DNA from 2 places in the Mesorhizobium sp. LSHC412B00 genome. Region 2 is predicted to be linked to the other one. Evidence: riboswitches for the same ligand, from Rfam matches in the RefSeq annotation. Region 2 holds a riboswitch; the other holds the start of a gene.

Region 1 (3,395 bases), on a different contig from region 2:
CGCGCCGGATCGAAGTCGAAACGCAGTGCCTGATAGATGGCGACTTCCAGCGTCGTCGCCGCCGGCCCGCCGCCGAGGATCAGGACGATGGTGAAGGAGGTGATGCAAAGCATGAAGACAAGCCCGGCGACGCCCGGCAGCGCGGCGCGCAGCACCGGCCACTCGATCAGCCGGAAGGCTGGCCTCGCTCCCATGCCGAGCTGGTTCGCCAGCCGCCATTGATCGGCCGGCACCGTGCCCAGCGCTTCGAGGAACAGCCGGGTGGCCAGCGGCAGGTTGAAGAAGACGTGGGCGACGAGGATGCCCGGCAGCCCATAGATGTCGGGCCAGCTCTGGCCACCGATCGCGGCGAGATAACCGGCGCGGCCGTAGAGCGCCAGTATGCCCAGCGCTGCGACAATCGCCGGCAAGGCAAGGGGCACAGTGAACAGCTGCAGGATGAAGCCGCGTCCGAAGAAGCGCGGATGCCGCGACAGCGCGCGGGCGACGAACAGCGCCGGTACGACGGAAAGCAGCATCGAGAGCGCAGCCTGCCAGAGCGTGAAGCGGACAACGCGCAGGAGATAGAGGTCAAAGGCGGACGCGGCGCCGGAAAGGTCGTGCGCGCCTTCGCGGATAAGGCCGGCGAAGGCGCCACCGATCAGCAGCGCGATTGCCGCAAGCGCGACAATGCCGGCCGTGATGCGGGGGTCAGAGCGTTGCACTCTTTACCGGGCGTCGCGTTCCTTCGCGCCCCCCTCTGTCCTGCCGGACATCTCCCCCACAAGGGGGGAGATCAGCTATTTCCGCGCCCCGCTTATTCCTGCAACCTTGGCGACTGGCGAAATCGCCGACGATAGCCAATCTCCCCCCTCGTGGGGGAGATGTCCGGCAGGACAGAGGGGGGCGCCGTAGGGCACTCATCTTTCGATCATACAGCCAAAGCTATTTGCTCATCACCGCCAGCCATTCATCCACCCAGGCCTTGCGATTTGCCGCGACCTCTTCCGGGCTGAACAGCAAGGTCTTCGCCGGCTTGACCAGCCTATCAAAAGCCGGATTGAGCGGCTTGTCGGTTTTCCCGGCCGGGAACATCCAGTTGGTCTCCGGAATGACATCCTGGAATTTCGGCCCGGTCATGAAGGCCAGGAACTTCGCCGCCAGCGGGCTCTTCGCGCCCGTGGTGGTGATGCCGGCGACCTCGACCTGCAGATACTCGCCCTCCTCGAACGACGCCGCCTGGAAGCGCCCGGTGTTCTCGGCCACCATGTGGTAGGCCGGCGACGTCGTATAGGAAAGCACCATCGGCGCCTCGCCCTTGGTGAACAGGCCGTAGGCCTCGCTCCAGCCCGGCGTCACCGTCAGCACTTTGCCCTTGAGTTTCGCCCAGGCTTCCGGCGCCTTGTCGCCATAGACCGACTTGACCCACAGCAGCAGGCCGAGGCCCGGCGTCGACGTCCTCGGATCCTGGATGACGATCTTGTCGGCGGCATCGCCCTCGACCAATTCCTTCAGGCTCTTCGGTGGGTTCTTCAGCTTCTCGGTGTCGTAGACGACGGCGAAATAGCCATAATCATAGGGCACGAAAGTGTCGTCGCTCCAGCCGCCCGGCACGTTGTTTTCAGCCACCGCGCCATGTCGGACAAACAGGCCGGAAGCCTTGGCTTCCGCGGTGAGGTTGGTGTCGAGACCAAGCACGATATCGGCCTTGGTCGAGGCACCTTCGAGCTTGACGCGGTTGAGCAGCGCGACGCCGTCGGCCACCGAGACGAAGTCGACGCTGCAGCCGCACTCGGCCTCGAATTCCTTCTTCACCTGGGGGCCCGGACCCCAGTCGGCAGTGAAACTCTCATAGGTATAGATCGTGAGTTTTTCCTGCGCGGACGCAGGGATTGCCAGTAGCGACACAGCAAGCCCCAGCGCTGGGACAAGACGGGACAAAAAAATGCGCATCGGCGCCTCCTTCATTCGTGTTGAAAGGAATTGAGGCGTCGGGCTGTCCGAAGCGTCTAATCCCTCCGCCGGTACAAACCGGATCAGGTTCAGCGGGTTGGCGAGACTGCCTCTCAGCCGGTCCGCGAAGATCGCGTCCGGCACCCCGTTAGAGCGTTTCGACACATAGGCCCGGCCAAGGTGCCACGCAAGCGGAAGTTTGCCCGAGCATGATCCCGGAAAGTGGAATCCGTTTCCGGAAAAAGATCATGCTCCAACAAAGAGTGACGGTGCCGCTTAGCCTTCCGTTTCGTCGGCGGGGCTGGTAAGGGCCAGCGGATATGAGCACATTCACCATCCTGCTTGGCGGCGATCTCGTCCGCACGCCGCGGCTCGACCGCCAGGTCGCGGGCACGCGCGTCATCGCCGCCGACGCCGGCATCGATCATGCCCGCCTGCTCGGCGTGATGCCGGAGCTGTGGGTCGGCGATTTCGATTCCGTGCCGGCGGACCTGCCTGCCGATCTCGCCGCCGTGCCGCGGGAGGTGTTTCCTCCCGAAAAGGACAAGACCGATGGCGAACTGGCGATCGCGGCGGCATTGGAACGCGGCGCCACCAGCCTGGTGCTGGCCGGCGCTTTCGGCGGCAAGCGCGCCGACCACGCCTTCCTCCATCTGGCGCTCAGCCTGCGGCTGGCCGAGGCCGGCACAAAATTGCTGTTGACCAGCGGAGCGCAGGAAGGCGCCCCTCTGCTGCCTGGCAAGGCCGGCTTCGACTATGCCGACGGAACGCTGTTTTCGGTGCTCGGCTTTTCCGATCTTTCGGGCCTCACCGTGTCCGGCGCGAAGTGGCCGCTCGACCATGTCGAGGTCGTGTTCGGCTCGTCGCTGACCATCTCGAACGAGGTCAAGTCCAACACGACCGGGGGCGGCCTCGAAATCGCGCTCGGCCATGGCCGCGCGCTGCTGCTCGCCCACCCCTACCCCTTGCCTGAAAGCTGACATGGCCCCGCCCCTTCTCAACCTCGACGGGATAAGACTGACCTTTGGCGGCACGCCGCTGCTCGATGGCGCCGAACTGACGGCGTCCGCCGGTGACAAGATCGCGCTCGTCGGCCGCAACGGCTCCGGCAAGTCGACGCTCCTGAAGATTGCTGCTGGTCTGATCGAGCCGCAAGACGGCGAGGTCTTCCGCCAGCCTTCGGCAACGGTGCGCTATCTCCCGCAAATGCCCGACATGGACGGCTTTGCCAATGTGCGTGCCTATGTCGAGGCTGGGCTTGGGCCTGCCGACGATCCCTACCGCGCCACATATCTGATGGAGCATCTCGGCCTCGCCGGCACCGAGAACCCCAACGATCTCTCCGGCGGCGAGGCGCGCCGCGCAGCACTTGCCCGCGTCATGGCGCCCGAACCCGATATTCTGCTGCTTGACGAGCCGACGAACCATCTCGATTTGTCGGTCATCGAATGGCTGGAAGAAGA
Region 2 (3,395 bases):
GCAATGGCGCGCCGTCGAAGCGCATGTCGCCCTCGCCTTTCAGCGCGCCGGTCAGCAACTGGAACAGCGTCGACTTGCCGGCGCCGGAAGGGCCGAGGATGGAGACGAACTCGCCGGCCGCGACATGAAGCGAAATGCCGGCGAGCACCTCAAGCGCGCCGAAGTTCTTCCTGATGTCCCGGAGTTCGAGCCGCGTCATTGACGGTTCTCTTCTGCAGCTTCAACCTTGCCGTCGCGGCTTTCGCTCCCTGCATTCTCCCAAGGCATGGCGAAGCGCTGGACGAGCACCGCAATGGCGAACAAGACAAGCGTGAGCGCGGCGCTGACGGCGACCGCGGCGAGCACCAGATCGGGCCGAAAGTTGTTCTTGGCATTGAGCATGTAGATGCCCAGCCCCTTCGCCGCCCCCGCATATTCGGCGAAGATCGCGCCGACGACGGCGTAGGTGATGGAGATGCGCAGCCCGGCGAAGAAATAGGGCAGCGCCGAAGGCAGGCGCGCCAGCCAGAAGATGCGCCAGCGCCCTGCCCCCATGGTGGCGAGCATCTGCGAAATCGCCTTGCTGGTCGCGGCAAAACCCTCGACCAGCGCCACCATCATCGGGAAGAAGGTAACGAGCGCCACAAGCAAGATTTTTGGCATCAGCCCGAAGCCGAACCACAGTACGATGAGCGGCGCAATCGCGACCAGCGGCAAGGTCTGGCTGACAATCAGCAGCGGAAACAGCGCGCGGCGCAGCGGGGCCAAGAAATCGACCAGCGCCGAAAGCACGAAGGTAGCGACCAACGAGCAGGCGAAGCCGGCTGATGTGGCGCGGATGGTGGGCAGCGTGTTGTCGGCAAGGGCAGCGCGATGCTCCCAGGCCTGCTGCAGCACGCGCGACGGCGCCGGCAGCATGGTGGGCGCAGCGCCACCATAGCGGGCGTAGAGCTCCCACGCCGCGAGGAGCAGGGCGGAGGCGCAGGCGGCGGGGATGGTCTTGGCGATGGCTGCGGCTAATCTCCCCCCTCGAGGGGGAGATGTCGCCGAAGGCGACAGAGGGCGTCGTCTCGCATAGAGCGCCCACGCCTTGCCGATGCGAAAAGGACGTCGGCGCTCCACGCGCTGGGACCCCCTCTGGCCTGCCGGCCATCTCCTGCTCGAGGGGGGAGATTCGTGGGCATCGCGGTCTTCGCCAATCGCCAATGGCTCCCCTCCTCTCTGTGCTGAGGGGTCAGAGGCATCTCCTCCACGCAATGGGTCAGATAAACCAGCCACGGCAATATCCTCAAGGAACGACGCTTGAGCCGCGGCTCAGACGGCGCTCGGGCTGTTCGCCGAGATCGTGATGTCGAGGGTGACGTGGCCGGCGCCGGGGCCGAAGCGGCAGAAGGCCTCGTTGAGCGTGGCAAACACCGCACCGGCATCGCCACGCAATTTGGTGCAGAAGTTCTTTGAGCGCTCAAAGACGCCGGACTGTTTCAGGAAATCGATGCAGCCGTAGATCTCGTCCATATGGTCGCCCGTGCCCATAACGTAGAGCGAGAACTGCGCCGCCACCGGCTGGCCGGTCGACGGCGTGGCCTGGACAGCGCGGATCGCGGCGATCTTGCGCTCGTCCAGCGGAATGGCGGGGCCGCCGGTCTCGTCGGAGCGGCAGATCGGATCGTCGGGCTCGCCCGGACAGCCGCGCGAGACCGCCGCCGAAAGCACGCAGTGCTTGCCGCTTTTGGCCGCCGCGACGAACAGGTCGCGCATGGCGGGAAACAGCACCTCGGGCGGCCCGACCATAAGGGTCGAGATGTCATCGGTTTCGATCCGCAGCCGGTCGCGCCAGGGATCGAGCGCGCCGAGCGCGCCGAGGATGACGCCGACGAAATCGTCGGTCATGGGATAAAGGGAAATCTGTGCGCCTGAAAACATCGCCCGCCTCGCTCCGCTGGTATTATCCAGATCAGCTTTAGGGTCCGAAGGCTTGCCGCCCTCATCTCAGCCCCGACGATACGGAGCACCCCTGTGGATGGGCGGGTTAAAGCACCGTTCGCGGCATTGGGGAAGCCGTTTGTTGAGGCACTGCGGGAAAGTGTTTTGGGCCAGACGTGCCGGGCGCCCGGGCGTTAACAGACGACTCGTCAGTTCGTTGCGTTATAACGTTTCCACGAACTTCTTATAACTGCGTTGAAATTCAAGCTGATAAACGTAATTATAAGAAAACGGCAGAGACTCCGCGCAGCCCTTACGGTTTCTGGATTTCCTTATCCGCGACCCCATCCGGACTGTGCTCCTGCATCGCTCGGGCTTGCCTGTGCTGGTCCCCTCGCCCCAGCGCTACGCCATCCACAAGCTGATCGTCGCCTCGCGACGCGGGCCGAGCGCTGGCGCCAAGCGGGAGAAGGATCTCCATCAAGCGCGCCTGCTGACCCAAGCGCTCGAAGCCACGCGTCGCCAGGACGACCTTGCCTTCGCCTTCATGGAAGCGTGGGACAAGGGCGAAAACTGGCGCGAGACGATCCGGGGCGGCTTGAACCTGTTCGACGCCGCCACGAGGGAAAACAGTCACACCATCCTGGGGAAATCCCTCCGCGAAATTGGTGCGACTCCTGAAGGATTCACGATGCGGGATTAGCTGAAGCGACCGCTGCTATATTCATTTCCATCGTCCCAACCGTACGAAATTGGCTTGACGCTTATTCGTACATAAAGTACGATATCTCTTTTCGCAGAGAGGAATGTCCTTGAGCACAGCGAACCATGTTGCCTTCGCCGATCTCTCTCGGCCTTTGCTGTCACCCCCGTCGTTGCCGCCGCCTTTGTTGCCGCCGCCTTTATTGCCGCCCCCTTTGTTGCCCTTGTCATTCGATCAGTGCCAACGCCTCGCCGGGGCCTGGCGAATGGCCAGCCAGGACATCGCCGACGACATCCGCTTCATCCGCCAATATCTGAAAGTCGTTGCCGAGAAGGACGAGAGGCTGTCGACCGGCACCCTTGTTCACAGCCGCGCCTATGTAGAGGCCTGCGCCGGCTGGCTGCCACAGACCGTGACGCGCTATCTGCGCCACCTGCGCCAGATCACCGAATGCGAACTGGCCATGACAGCTGCCGGCATTCGCTTTGCGCTGTCGAGTTATGCCTGGGAGGCATGAGGGCGCCTGTCGCCAAACACAAGGAATTGCGCTGCCCGTCGCAGGCGCAATTCGTCAGGTTGAGAGGCTCGGGCGCGCCTGAACGGCGGGCGCCAAGGATGGCCCGGCCAGCGAATTCCGGCCTTGCTTTATTTCGACTGGTCTTATTTCGACTTGGCCTTATTTCGATTTGGCTTTGCCGGACTTTGCGGCGGCAGGCTTCGCTGCCTTTGGCTTGGCGGCTGCCTTGGCGGGCTTGGCGTCAGCTTTCTTCGCCGCCTTTTTTGGCTTGGC

The links. A riboswitch is a leader RNA that binds a small molecule or an ion and turns the genes downstream of it on or off. The one in region 2 is predicted to bind thiamine pyrophosphate.
Region 1: another riboswitch for thiamine pyrophosphate. It lies ahead of thiB (thiamine ABC transporter substrate binding subunit); the one in region 2 lies ahead of X757_RS135735 (YkoF family thiamine/hydroxymethylpyrimidine-binding protein).

The regions. Positions count from the first base shown of each region.
Region 1 covers NZ_AYWB01000021.1:74,113-77,507, forward strand. Annotated here, with positions in the region: gene thiP (thiamine/thiamine pyrophosphate ABC transporter permease) at 1-704, opposite strand, end outside; gene thiB (thiamine ABC transporter substrate binding subunit) at 925-1,932, opposite strand; TPP riboswitch at 1,976-2,090, opposite strand; gene X757_RS139135 (thiamine diphosphokinase) at 2,253-2,912, shown strand; gene X757_RS139130 (ABC-F family ATP-binding cassette domain-containing protein) at 2,914-3,395, shown strand, end outside.
Region 2 covers NZ_AYWB01000035.1:1,634-5,028, forward strand. Annotated here, with positions in the region: gene X757_RS135745 (ABC transporter ATP-binding protein) at 1-199, opposite strand, end outside; gene X757_RS135740 (ABC transporter permease) at 196-1,038, opposite strand; gene X757_RS135735 (YkoF family thiamine/hydroxymethylpyrimidine-binding protein) at 1,294-1,902, opposite strand; TPP riboswitch at 1,893-2,005, opposite strand; partial or broken gene X757_RS135730 (GSU2403 family nucleotidyltransferase fold protein) at 2,216-2,605, shown strand; gene X757_RS135725 (hypothetical protein) at 2,871-3,122, shown strand; gene X757_RS135720 (DUF2934 domain-containing protein) at 3,282-3,395, opposite strand, start outside.